Regions from separate parts of the Rhodococcus sp. LMD genome, predicted to be linked through region 1. Evidence: riboswitches for the same ligand, from Rfam matches in the RefSeq annotation. Region 1 holds a riboswitch; each other region holds the start of a gene.
What was found. A riboswitch is a leader RNA that binds a small molecule or an ion and turns the genes downstream of it on or off. The one in region 1 is predicted to bind thiamine pyrophosphate.

Region 1 (4,046 bases):
GCCCGTGTAGTCCTGACCGGTGAAGACACCGAGCTGGGCGAGCGCAGCGTCGATGTCGAGCAACGCGTCCAGGGTCGCCTTCTTCGCCCGGGCCTCGTCCTCGGTGCGACCGACGTAGGGGACGAGGCCCGGCAATATCGCAATCGACGCGGGATCTCGTCCGGCGGCGGCAGCGCGGCCACGCAGATCGGTGGCGAAGTCGAGCGCCGCGGCCGAATCCCACGACACCGAGTACACCGCTTCGGCGTGCCGCGCTGCGAGGTTGCGTCCGGTCTCCGACGCGCCCGCTTGGAACAGCACCGGACGCCCCTGCGGACAACGCGGCACGGTGAGCGGCCCGTCGACGCGGAAGTGCTGACCGCGATGGTCGATCCGACGGATGGCATCGGCGTCGAGGTATCGACCGGCCGCGCGATCGACGAGGATGCCGGCTTCGTCCCACGAGTCCCACAGCGCAGTCAGCACCTCGATGAACTCCTCGGCGCGGCCGTAACGCTCAGCATGGTCCGGCAGCGCGTCGAACCCGTGGTTGCGCGCCTCCGCGTCGAACATCGAGGTCACAATGTTCACCCCGGCCCGTCCACCGCTGATGTGGTCCAGCGAGGCGAGCATCCGCGCCGCATGGAACGGTGTATGGAAGCTCGCGGACACCGTGGTGACCAGCCCGATGCGATTCGTCCTGCGCGCCATGGCGGACAGCGCGGTCAGGGGTTCGAGAAACCACGTGGTCCCGGCCGTGTAGCCCGGGTTCACGCAGTGTCCGTCGGCGAAGAACACCGCATCGAGGCAGCCGCGTTCGGCGGTCCGCGCGAGTTCCTCGTAGTAGGCGATGTCGCCGATTCGCTCCGCCGCGGACGATGGATGCCGCCAGGCCGCCGAATGGTGGCCGACACCGTGGAGAAAGGCGTTCAGATGGAGGGTGCGGGGCTCCGGCATCAGTTCATCACCAGTCCACCGTCGACCACCAGGTTCTGGCCGGTCACTGCTCGCGACCAGTCGGAAGCGAAGAACAGGACGGCGGCGGCGACGTCCGCCGGGGTGGTGACCTTCCGCAGGGGCGTGGAGGCGGCGATCAGGTCGAATACTTCCTCGGGGGTCGCTGCCGATGCGTCGGTGGTGCGCAGCAGCCCGCCGGAGACCATGTTCACGCGGATGCCTTCGGGCCCGAGGTCTGCCGCGAACGTGCGGGTCAGCGACAGCAGTGCCGCCTTGGCGGCGGTGTAGTCGTGATACGGCACCACCGGGTTCTGGAACAGGTTGGTGCCGATGTTGATGACGGTGCCGCCGCCGGCCTCGCGCATGCCGGGCAGGGCCGCCTGGATCGTGTTGACAGCGCCGCCGACGATGCCGTCGAGTTGAGCGGCGAAGTCGCCGTAGCCGATCTCGTCGGCTCTGCGGCGCGCGTCGCCGTTGAAGGAGAAGTCGGGCAGCGCGTTGTTGACCACGGTGGTGACCGGCCGGCCGAACTGTTTCCGGGCCTGCGTGAACAGGACGTCTACCTGCGCGGCGTCGGTCACGTCGGCGGGCAGGGCGATCGCACGGTCCGGGCCGATCTTCTCGGCGAGGGCGTGGGCGGCGTCGCTGCTGTTGCGGTAGTTGACCACGACGGCGGCGCCCTCGTCGGCGAACGCCTGCGCGAGGTGGCGACCGAGACCGCGCCCGGCGCCGGTGACGAGGACAGTCTGGTTCTGCAGGAGCATTGTCTGTTCTTTCCCTTCGGTGGGAAGGGGTTCACCGCAGCGACGGACCACACGGCCGCGCCGGCTCGGCATCCCTTCGCTCGCATGATCGAGATCAGGTTCGACGGGTCTGTCTCTCAGCCGTTTCCGGCACCCCGTGTCGAGTCCGTCGCAAGACTACCCCGGCTGTGCCTGCACGTCGAACTTCGATGTCACATCGGACAACTCGGCAGGCTGCGAAGGATCCCCGCCCGGCACGAGGACGATCCGGCGGCAGTGGGTCGCCTGAACATGGTCCAGAAGAAGCGCTGCCTGTCCTCCGGAATCCGAACCGGCAACGGACAACACTCGCGGCGGTGGACAAGCAGACATCGTCGTTCGGACATCCCTTCGCTAGTACGAACTAGAGCAGGTTCGACGAGTGTGATCTCAGCCCTCCTCCAGGGCACCCCGTGTCGAGAGGATCATAAGGCGTCGACGTCGTTCGGCGGCTCGGTGGGGCCGCGGGAGATGGACGGGTTCGGTGGCGAGCCGGCCGGGGCCACGCCGTACACGGTGCGGTCCGCTTCCCGCGGGTGTGTCGACCTGTGGTGGCGTGCGTGGGGCCCGAAAGCGTTCGTGCGGAACGATCTTGCTCAGGCAGTGTGCCGGTCGACCCACTTCTCGGCGAGTGTGCGAGATCGTCGACGAATTCCGCATTCGTGACGGCCGCAGACGGCAGGGGCCATGGTGTGGCTCACACTCCTGACGGTAGGCTGGACGGCGTGAGTAAGGCCAGTTCGGCGCGCCAACGGTTGCTCGCTTCCGGTTCCGGTGAAGACTTGTCGCGCCGCGCCCGATTGCTGAGCGACGTCCACGACGCGGTGATGTCCGGTCGGACGCCGCCGGTGCCGCCGCGCGACGTCGTCGCCCGGTCGTGGTCGCGTCTTCGGGCAGACGGTGTCAGTCCCGCCCGGTGTGAGGACGTCGTACTCGCGGACACTTCCGAACTCGAGGCGCGCCGTGCACGAAGTGCCCTGAGATCGGTTCTGCCCGAGCTACGCGGCACCCTGACCGAGGTGGCGAGCGACGCGAACTTCATCGTGGTCGTCGCAGACTCGGACGGGGTGGTGTTGTGGCGAGAGGGTGCACGCGACGTGCAGAGGGAAGCCGACGTCCTCGGATTCGTGGAGGGCGCCCGGTGGTCGGAGAAGTCGGTGGGCACCAATTCGGTCGGCACGTCGCTGGTCGAGGACGCTCCGGTGCAGCTCTTCTCGGCCGAACACTACGCGCGGTCCCACTACGGCTGGTCGTGTACGGGGTCACCGGTCCACGATCCACGCTCCGGCGAGGTACTCGGGGTACTGGACATCAGCGGGTCCGCGATGTCGGTGCATCCGGCCACCGTGGCCCTCGTGCAGACGGCTGTGCGATTGGCCGAGTCGATGCTCTGGCGCGAGCATGCCGCCCACCTCGACAGGCTCCGTGCCGATGCGGCACCGGTGCTCGCAGCGACGTGTGGGCCTGCCGTCGTCGTGGACGGTCACGGCTGGGTCGTGGCAGCCAGCGGAATCGGCGTTCCCGAACGACTGGCACCGCCGGGCGGCGACCGGCCGCTGCTCGTGCCCGGTCTCGGACTCTGCGTGCCCGAACCGCTCGGTGACGCATGGCTGGTGCGGCGCCGAGCGGAACGGGCGGCCGTCGAACTCGAACTCGACCTGGGAGCGGCTCCGCGGGCGACGGTGCGGGGGGAGACGGAATGGACGCGCGCCCTGTCACCGCGGCACGCGCAGATTCTGCGGGTATTGGCACGTACCCGGTCGGCCGGTATCGATGCCGCGTCGTTGAGCGAGGCCCTGTTCGGCGACCGGGACCACATCGTTGCCGTCCGTGCCGAGGTCTCCCGCCTGCGTAAGAGCCTCGGTCCCGTGCTGACGCCCCAGCCGTACCGGTTCGCTGACGGTGTCGAAGTTCGTGTGGTCAGGTGAGATCCGCCTGTGCAGATCTCGCTCGGAGCTCCCGCCGTCTCCGCGTCGACGAATCCGGGTAGGAGCGGCACGCGCGCCCTGCTCCCCGGGACTCACAGCGGGGCGGACCGGGCTTCTCTCGGAACATCGTCCCTCCGGGTCGGCGCTGATTCGGCGGCGCGCGAGGCGACGGTGCGCGCAGCGACGAAGTTGCGCAGGTCCGCGCGCAGTCGGGGGTGCAGCCGTATGGCGGCGGGGCTGTCGAGGATCTCACCCAGCCGGGTCAGATATCCCGCGGGGGTCATACCGAATTCGACGAGAAGGTCTCCGGGACTTCCGCCCCCGTAGGGCAGCCAGCGGCGGGCGAACTCGACGATGCGGTCGTCTTCGACGGCGGAACTCATGTGGTCACTCTCCTGGC
Region 2 (4,046 bases), 2.7 Mb from region 1:
GTCCCGCAGGCCGATCGAGGCGCGACGGCCCCGTCCCTCGGTCCGATTCGTGCTCATGTCCGGTTCCTCGCCTCTCCGTGTTCGGCCTGGTCGATGGCGGTGGTCAGGGCCGACGTGCCCAGGTCGAGCAGTTCGCCGGCGGCGTGCTCGGCGCCGTCCTCGTCGCGCGCGACGATCGCGTCGGCGAGCCGTTCGTAGAGGTCGGCGCGCCCGACCTCGACGATCAGCACCCCGGCCATCGCGGTCATGGCCGGCTCGTACGCGTTGCGCAGGCTGTTGAAGATCAGCCGGAACGCGAGGGAGTCGGCGGCGTCGACGACGTGTTCCCAGAATTCGAGGGCGGCGACCTGCAGCGTGACGGGGTCGTCCCCCGCGGCGAGGCGTGCCACGGACTCGCGCAATCGGGGTTGCGTCTCGTCCGTCGCGCGGGTGGCCGCGAGGCGGGCGACCTGACGGCCGATGAGTTGCCTGGCTTCGAGGACGCTGCGGACGACACCCCAGTCGGGCCGACCGTCGCGCACGAGCAGCCGCGGCAGCAGTTCCGGCCCGGCCTGGGTGCGGAAATCGCGCACCGAGGTCGCCTCCCCCTGGCGCACCTCCACCAGCCCGGCGTGCGCGAGCCGAGAGAGGGCTTCTCGCACAGCGGGTCTCGACACTCCGAACGCCTCGGCGAGGTGGCGTTCGCTCGGCAGCGACGCCCCGGCGGCGAGGTCGCCGCCGAGCACCCGGGCGGCGATCTGGTCGTACACCTCGCCGGAGGCGGACTTGCGGGCGATCGGCTCGAACATCACGACCCGACCGTAAGCCCCCATCCGGACAGAGGTCAAGTGGTAAGACCAGTTCCCACCACCGTCGGGAGTGGCCGAATGTCACATCGCGTCGGTCAGACCGACGGAATGTCACATTCGGCCGCCCCCCGAGCGGTCAGCTGAAGCCCATCACCTGGTCGCCCCACACCTCGCGCAGTATCTTGTCGGGGTCCGGGACGAGGGTGTCGGTGTTGTCGATCAGGAGGGTCATGCGCTTGTCGGTGTCGTACGGCGCCCAGTGCCGGGATCCGTCCAGGGCGGCCGGCACGCCGTGGTGCGCGAAGGCCAGCCAGCGACGCTGGATCCGGCCCGAGATCGTCGTCGCAGCCTTGCGCCCGCCGAGCCAGAACGTGGGATCGCGATCGAGCGTCCCGAAATTGCCGAAGACGTAGGGCAGTTCGGTGGCATGGCCGGCACCGATCCGTGCCGCCTTGAGCATCGGGGTCGCATGGTCGAACCGGTACACCCACGTCGGCGAGTGGGCGCTGTGCGCGTCGGCGATCCACACCACCGGCATCCGGAACCCCGCGTCCCGCGAAAGAGCCATCGCCCCGGACGTTTTCGTGACATCCGGGTACGCGGAGATGATCTCCGCGATGCGGTCGGGCAGCAACTCCGGGTGGTCCTCGGCGAGGGCGTCGAGCATCGCCTGCACGGAGGCGTCGCTCACCGGCATCAACGGCGACTTCATGAAGCGGAAGATCGACGGCTCGTCCTTGTTGGAGCCGATGATCAGGGGGATCCGGTGCGCGAGCCCCTTCTGGAACGCCGCCACCGGATACTTCGGCACCAGGTCGCGATCGACCACGGGCGCCATCGCGAGCGTGCCGGGGAACTTCGTGGGGATCTCGCCGACGAGCACGTCCCCCGCATCGGTCAGCGCCTCGTGCGGCATGTCCCGCAGCGCCCACACCCGCGCCGGGGTGAGGTCGAGGATCTCGAGGTACCGCTCGGCGACCCGCGCAGCCCGCTCGGACCCGTACGCCGACGTCGCCGGCGGGCTCTGCGCGATGGCCCGGTGGAACAAACCCTCGGCGCGGGGCACGGTCATCAGTGTGGTCAGCGACCCGCCACCCGACGACTCGCCGAACACGGTGACCCGGTCGGGGTCGCCTCCGAACGCGGAGATGCAGTCGCGGACCCACTCGAGCGCGGCGATCTGATCGCGCAGCCCCACATTGGATTCGAAGGTGGTCCCGGCGGTCGAGAACGACGAGAAGTCGAGGAACCCGAGCGCGCCGAGCCGGTAGTTGACCGTCACCACGACGACGTCGCCGCGCTCGGCGAGCAACCGTCCGTCGTAGATCCGCTGACCCGAGTAACCGAGGACGTAGGCGCCGCCGTGGATCCACACCATCACCGGCCGGGGCTCCCCGTCCGGCTCCGGCGCCCAGATGTTCAACGAGAGGCAGTCCTCACCGATCGTCAGCCCCGGATCGATGGGGATCGGGTTGTTGCGTCCCTGCGGCGCGATGGGCCCGAAGCGCCGCGCGTCGAGCACGTCGGTCCACGGCTCCGGCGGTTCGGGGGCGCGGAACCGGAGGTCGCCGGACGCCGGCGCGGCGTACGGGACTCCCTTCCACGTGTAGACGGAGCCGTCGCGGTAGCCGCGTACGTCGCCGTACTTGCAGCCGACGATGAGCGTCTCGGCGTCCACGGTTCCTCCCGAACGAACGGTCTCGGGCCAAGGTACCAACAACAGACAGGTTGCATGCGGAGCCCGGTGGCCCGGGCGGCGGAGGCGGTCTGCGCCGAGTGCTATCGTCGGCTCCGTAGACACGGGGTGCTCCGCACATGCGCGGGGCTGAGATCACACCCGTCGAACCTGATCAGGTAATGCTGACGAAGGGATGTCCTGGCATGACCATGCCTGCCCGCGCGTCGGTCCCGGCAGGGACCGACCGCTTCACCGATCTGCTGTGGGACCGGACCAAGGTCCTGCGCGAGGCCATCGACGACCTCGAGTTCCTGCGCCGCCTCGGCGACGGGACGCTGCCGCTCGACGCGTTCCGCTTCTACATCGAGCAGGACGCCCTGTACCTCGCCGGGTACGCCAAGGCACTCGCCCTGCTCGCGGTGAAGGCCCCGGACCCGGGCACCGCCGCGTTCTGGGCGAACAGCGCGGCCACGGCCGCCACCGAGGAATCCGCCCTGCACCGGGGTCTGCTGACCGGTGGCGTCCTGCCGCCCGCCGAGGACACCCCCGCGCACTCGCCCGCTTGCCTCGGCTACGTCTCCTATCTCACCGCCACCGTCGCCACCGACCCGTATCCGGTGGGCGCCGCCGCGGTACTCCCCTGTTTCTGGATCTACGCCGAGGTCGGCCGCGACCTCGCCGTCCGCGCCGCCGACGTGCTCGCCGCGGATCCCGCCCACCCCTACGCCCAGTGGGTCACCACCTACGACGCGCCCGAGTTCCATGCCGCGGTCGCCGGCGCCCGTGACCTCGTCGACGCCGCGGCGGCAGCCGCCACCGACGCCGAGCGCGACGCCATGGCCGAGGCGTTCACCATCGCCACCCGCTACGAGCTGCTGTTCTGGGACACCGCGCTCAACACCCAGGAGTGGCCGGCCTCATGACCACGCTCCCCCGGCTGCGCCGCCGGTTCACCGTCCTGGCCGCCGTCACCGCCGCGCTGCTGCTCACCGCGTCCTGCGCCGGGAACGGCGACGAGTCCGGCGACACCATCCGATTCGCCCTGGACTGGACGCCGAACACCAACCACACCGGCCTGTACGTCGCCCAGCAGGAGGGCCTGTTCGCCGACGCCGGTCTCGACGTCGAGTTCCTGCCCTACAACAACACCACCCCGGACACCCTCGTCGACGCCGGCAACGCCGAGTTCGGCATCTCCACGCAGGCGCAGGCGACGTTCTCCCGGGCGGCCGGCTCGCGCACCGTCTCGGTGCTCGCGCCGCTGCAGCACTGGGCGACCGGCATCGCCGTCAAGGCGGACCGCGCCGACCTGACCCGGCCCGCGGACCTCGACTCCCGCACCTATGCGGGCTTCGGCGACCCGGGCGACGAGGAGACGCTCGCCCAGGTGATCCGCAACGACGGCGGGCGCGGCGACTTCACCTCGGTCACCCTCGGCACCTCCGCGTACGAGGCCGTGTACTCCGGCACCGCCGACTTCACCGTCTCCTACCTGGCATGGGAGGGCATCGAGGCCGAGCACCGCGGGCTGCCGATGCGCTACTTCCGCTACACCGACTACGGGTTCCCCGACGCCTACG
Region 3 (4,046 bases), 480 kb from region 1:
CGGTACCGATGCCCGCGTCGAGGATCACCGGCACCCCGGCGGCCTCGACGATCATCTCGATGTGGTGCGGGTTGGAGATGCCCAGCCCCGTGCCGATGGGCGAGCCGAGCGGCATCACGGCGGCACAGCCGACGTCCTCGAGCCGTCGCGCCAGCACCGGATCGTCGTTGGTGTAGGGCAGCACGACGAAACCGTCGTCGACGAGTTGTTCGGCGGCCGAGACGAGTTCGATCGCGTCGGGCAGCAGCGTGCGTTCGTCGGCGACGACCTCGAGCTTGACCCAGTCCGTCCCGAGCGCCTCGCGACCGAGTTGCGCGGTGAGCACCGCCTCGGCGGCGCCGCGGCAGCCGGCGGTGTTGGGCAGCGGCGCGATGTCGAGGCGGCGAAGCAGATCGAGCACGCCGGTCCCGGACGCCGCGTCCACCCGGCGCATCGCCACGGTGGTCAGTTCGGTGCCGGAGGCGACGAGGGCCTCCTCGAGCACGGCGAGATTCGCGGCCCCACCGGTGCCGGTGATCAGCCGCGAGGCGAAGCTGCGTCCGGCGATCGTCAGGGGCGGCAGGTCGTGGCCGGGGTTGCGCTCAGCCACCCTGCACCGCCGTCAGCACCTCGATCTGCCAGCCCTTCTCGACGCGCTCGGACCACCGTCCCCGGGGGAAGAGGGCACCGTCCACGGCGACGGCGACCCCCCGGTCGGGGAGGCCGAGTCCGCTCAGCAGCTCGGCCATCGTCGGCGCCTGGGCGAACCAGCGCTCCTCCCCATTGACCGTGACTCCCACCGTCGGCGCACCGTTCATCACACTCACTCCTCGGTAAATCGTTGCGGATCAGCATATTTCGCCACAGCGAGCGGTTCGTCCGCGAGCTCCGCGACCACCGCGTCCGCCGTGACCGGGGTCAGCAGCACGCCGTTGCGGCCGTGCCCGGTCGCGGCGATCACCCGCTCGGACAGCCGGCCGATCAGCGGCAGGTTGTCCGGGCTCACGGGTCGCAGCCCCGCACTCGCCTCGTACAGCTCGTACTCGCCGATCGCCGGGAACAGCGCCTCGGCGTCGGCGATGAGATCCCGCACCCCCGCGACGGTGACCTGCGTGTCGTCGGCCTCGTACTGGGTTGCGCCGACGACGAGTCCGTCCGCGCGCGGCACCAGGTACGCGGGCCGGCCGTGCACGCTGCCGCGGACCGTCCGGTGCGGGGCGGGAGCCGCGCCCGGCCGGGTCCGCAGCCGCAGGATCTCCCCCTTGACCGGCCGCACCGGCAGGCCCGGCCACAACCGCGCCGAGGCGGCACCGGCCGCGAGCACGACCCGGTCGGCGTCCAGTTCGGTGACGTCACGCACCGGCTCGTCGACGAAGCTGACGCCGGCCCCGGCGGCAGCCCGTCGCAGCGCGTCGACGAGGACCCGGTTGTCCACGGCCAGCTCGTCCGGGGCCAGCAGACCCAGACGGATGCGCGGCCCCAGCGACGGCTCGAGTTCGCGCACCTCGGCGCGGCCGAGCACGCGCATCTCGTGCCCCTGCGCCGACACCCACTCGGCGATCGTGCGCAGGTCGGCGGCGTCGGCCGCGTCCAGCGCGACGGTCAGCGAGGCGGTGGAGGTGAACAGGTCGAGGCCGGTCTCCCGGAGCAGTTCGGCACCGAACGCCGGCCAGCGGGCCAGCGACGCGGCACCCAGCTCGAGGACGTGTTCCTCACCCGGCCAGCCCTCCGACAACGGTGCGAGCATCCCCCCGGCCACCCACGACGCCCCCGCTCCCGGGGACGGGTCGTGCACGGTCACGGTCCAGCCGGCCCGGGCCGTGCGCCAGGCGATCGACAGCCCGATCACGCCTCCGCCGACGACGGATACGGTTCCCAACAGTTCGTCCACCTCACTCCCTGCGCCGGCATGATCCGGTTCAGGTGCTGACGGTCGGGGCCGGCAGGCCCCCTCTCAGCCCCGCGATCCCCGGGACTCCCGTGTCGATTCGTTCAGAGCAGAGACTACCGTCTCCGCCGTGACTACCTACCGCGGCAACCGTCCCGCCCCCCGGGAACGCCTCGCGCAGGCCCGGCTCTACCTGTGCACCGACGCCCGTCGCGACACCGGCGACCTGGCCCGATTCGTCGAGGAGGCACTCGCGGGCGGTGTCGACATCGTCCAGCTCCGCGACAAGGGCTCGGCGGGCGAGAAGAAGTTCGGCCCGCTCGAGGCCCGCGAGGAGCTCGAGGCGCTCGAGGTGCTCGCCGCCGCCTGCCACCGGCACGGGGCCCTGCTGGCCGTCAACGACCGCGCCGACATCGCCCTGGCCGCCGGCGCCGACATCCTGCACCTCGGGCAGGGCGACCTGCCCGTGCGGTACGCCCGGCAGGTCCTCGGCGACGACGTGGTGATCGGCCGCTCCACCGCCAGCCGGGCCCAGGCCAGCCTGGCCGACATCGAGGACGGCGTCGACTATTTCGCCAACGGACCGGTGTGGGAGACCCCCACCAAGCCGGGCCGCACCGCAGCGGGCCTCGAGGTGCTGCGGGAGGTGGCCCGGTCGCAGCCGCGGCGGCCGTGGTTCGCCATCGGCGGCATCGATGCCGAGCGGCTGCCCGAGGTGCTCGACGCCGGCGCCACCCGCATCGCGGTGGTCCGCGCCATCACCGCGGCACCGAATCCGCGGACCGCGGCGGCCGCGCTGAAGGCCGCGCTGCCCCGCTGACGGTCCGTCACAGCCGGTCGCGCACCCGCGGCGGCCGCACTGGCGGCGCCGCCCGCTGACGGTCCGTCACAGCCAGTCGAGCACCGTCGACGGCGCCAGGGTCGGCACATCCCCGGGCAGCCGGGCGCGCAGTCCCCGGTCGGCCGTCACCACCACGGTGAGCACCTGGTCCAGGACCGCCGACGTGCCCTTCGCCAGGACGGCCAGTTCGTCGTCTCCGCTGCCGGCGGCGGTGTGCACCAGGGTGCGGTCGTCGTCGATCACCGCCGCGCGGGCCTGCCCCTCGAGGACCGCCTCGATGCGGCTCACCCAGCCGAACGAGCCGCCGGGCAGCTCGACGGTGCGGGGCACCGACTCCGCCAGCTCCGCGAGCAGTCGTGCGGTGGCGCCCGGCCGGTCGCGCCACCAGCCGTTCGGCCGCGCGCCGAGGACGTTGGCCGTGTCGAGCAGCATCCGCACCGCCCGGGTCCGCAGGTCCGGCCAGGCGGCCGCGAACCCGGAGTGCAGGGGCATGGTCTCGACGTCCGCCTCCGGCACCCAGCGCAGTTCGGTGCTCTCCCCGTTGAGGGTCGTCTCCATCGGGCTCGGGGTGTCCGCGACGACCGTGGTGTACGTCCATCCTCCGTCGACGCCGGAGGTGACCCGCTCGGTGCGCACGCTCACGGCAGCCGGGTCGATCCCGGTCTCCTCCTCGGCTTCCCGTACAGCCGCGACGACGGGACTCTCGTCGCTGTCGCGGGCGCCGCCGGGCAGCGCCCACGTGCCGCCCTGGTGGCTCCACGCCGCGCGGTGCTGCAGCAACACGGCCGGGGTGCCGTCGGGCAGCGGTGCACGCAGCAGCAGCCCGGCCGCGCCGAATCTGCCCCACCGGCGACCACCGTCGGGTCCGACGGCCCAGCCGTCCCCGTCACCTCGCATCGCGTCCGCCTCCCTGCCGCCCGGTCGCAGGCCGCGAGCCGGGCGTCCACCGTCCTCGGACGGCAACAACATCCCAGTACTGCTTATATGCTCGCCACACACAGTGCCACATCGGAAGGGGTGCTCTCGTGGACGTGCGCGTGACCCCCACGCTCGGCGCGGTCGGGGGTCGCCTCCAGCGCGGCGACGTGTCCGGTCCCGTCGTCGACCACGACCGCCGCGCCGACGACTGGCGCGCCCTGCTCCGATCCACCCCCGTCGCACTCTTCACGCTCGGCGCCCTGCTGCTGATCCTCCTCATCGTCTCCGGCATCGTCGCAGGTCAGACCGTGACGAGCCGGCAGGCCACGCACAGTCGGCTGCTCACCTCCGTCGAACCCCTCGCCGACGCCGCCCAGAGTCTCTACAGTGCCCTGTCCGTCACGGACGCGGCCGCCGCCA

Region 2: it holds a riboswitch for thiamine pyrophosphate, as region 1 does, so the genes downstream of both, ACWPQI_RS08430 (TenA family protein) here and ACWPQI_RS20670 (3-oxoacyl-ACP reductase) in region 1, are expected to answer to the same signal.
Region 3: it holds a riboswitch for thiamine pyrophosphate, as region 1 does, so the genes downstream of both, thiO (glycine oxidase ThiO) here and ACWPQI_RS20670 (3-oxoacyl-ACP reductase) in region 1, are expected to answer to the same signal.

Annotation. Positions count from the first base shown of each region.
Region 1 is NZ_CM148557.1:4,538,561-4,542,606, forward strand. It holds gene ACWPQI_RS20665 (LLM class flavin-dependent oxidoreductase) at 1-936, opposite strand, end outside; gene ACWPQI_RS20670 (3-oxoacyl-ACP reductase) at 936-1,700, opposite strand; TPP riboswitch at 1,755-1,847, opposite strand; TPP riboswitch at 2,048-2,142, opposite strand; gene ACWPQI_RS20675 (GAF domain-containing protein) at 2,519-3,646, shown strand; gene ACWPQI_RS20680 (DUF3263 domain-containing protein) at 3,739-4,029, opposite strand; gene lipA (lipoyl synthase) at 4,034-4,046, opposite strand, start outside.
Region 2 is NZ_CM148557.1:1,798,352-1,802,397, reverse strand. It holds gene ACWPQI_RS08445 (sterol desaturase family protein) at 1-57, opposite strand, end outside; gene ACWPQI_RS08440 (FadR/GntR family transcriptional regulator) at 54-788, opposite strand; gene ACWPQI_RS08435 (carboxylesterase/lipase family protein) at 925-2,466, opposite strand; TPP riboswitch at 2,579-2,677, shown strand; gene ACWPQI_RS08430 (TenA family protein) at 2,670-3,389, shown strand; gene ACWPQI_RS08425 (ABC transporter substrate-binding protein) at 3,386-4,046, shown strand, end outside.
Region 3 is NZ_CM148557.1:4,056,812-4,060,857, forward strand. It holds gene thiG (thiazole synthase) at 1-589, opposite strand, end outside; gene thiS (sulfur carrier protein ThiS) at 582-797, opposite strand; gene thiO (glycine oxidase ThiO) at 803-1,861, opposite strand; TPP riboswitch at 1,859-1,971, opposite strand; gene thiE (thiamine phosphate synthase) at 1,998-2,687, shown strand; gene ACWPQI_RS18600 (NUDIX hydrolase) at 2,754-3,605, opposite strand; gene ACWPQI_RS18605 (hypothetical protein) at 3,734-4,046, shown strand, end outside.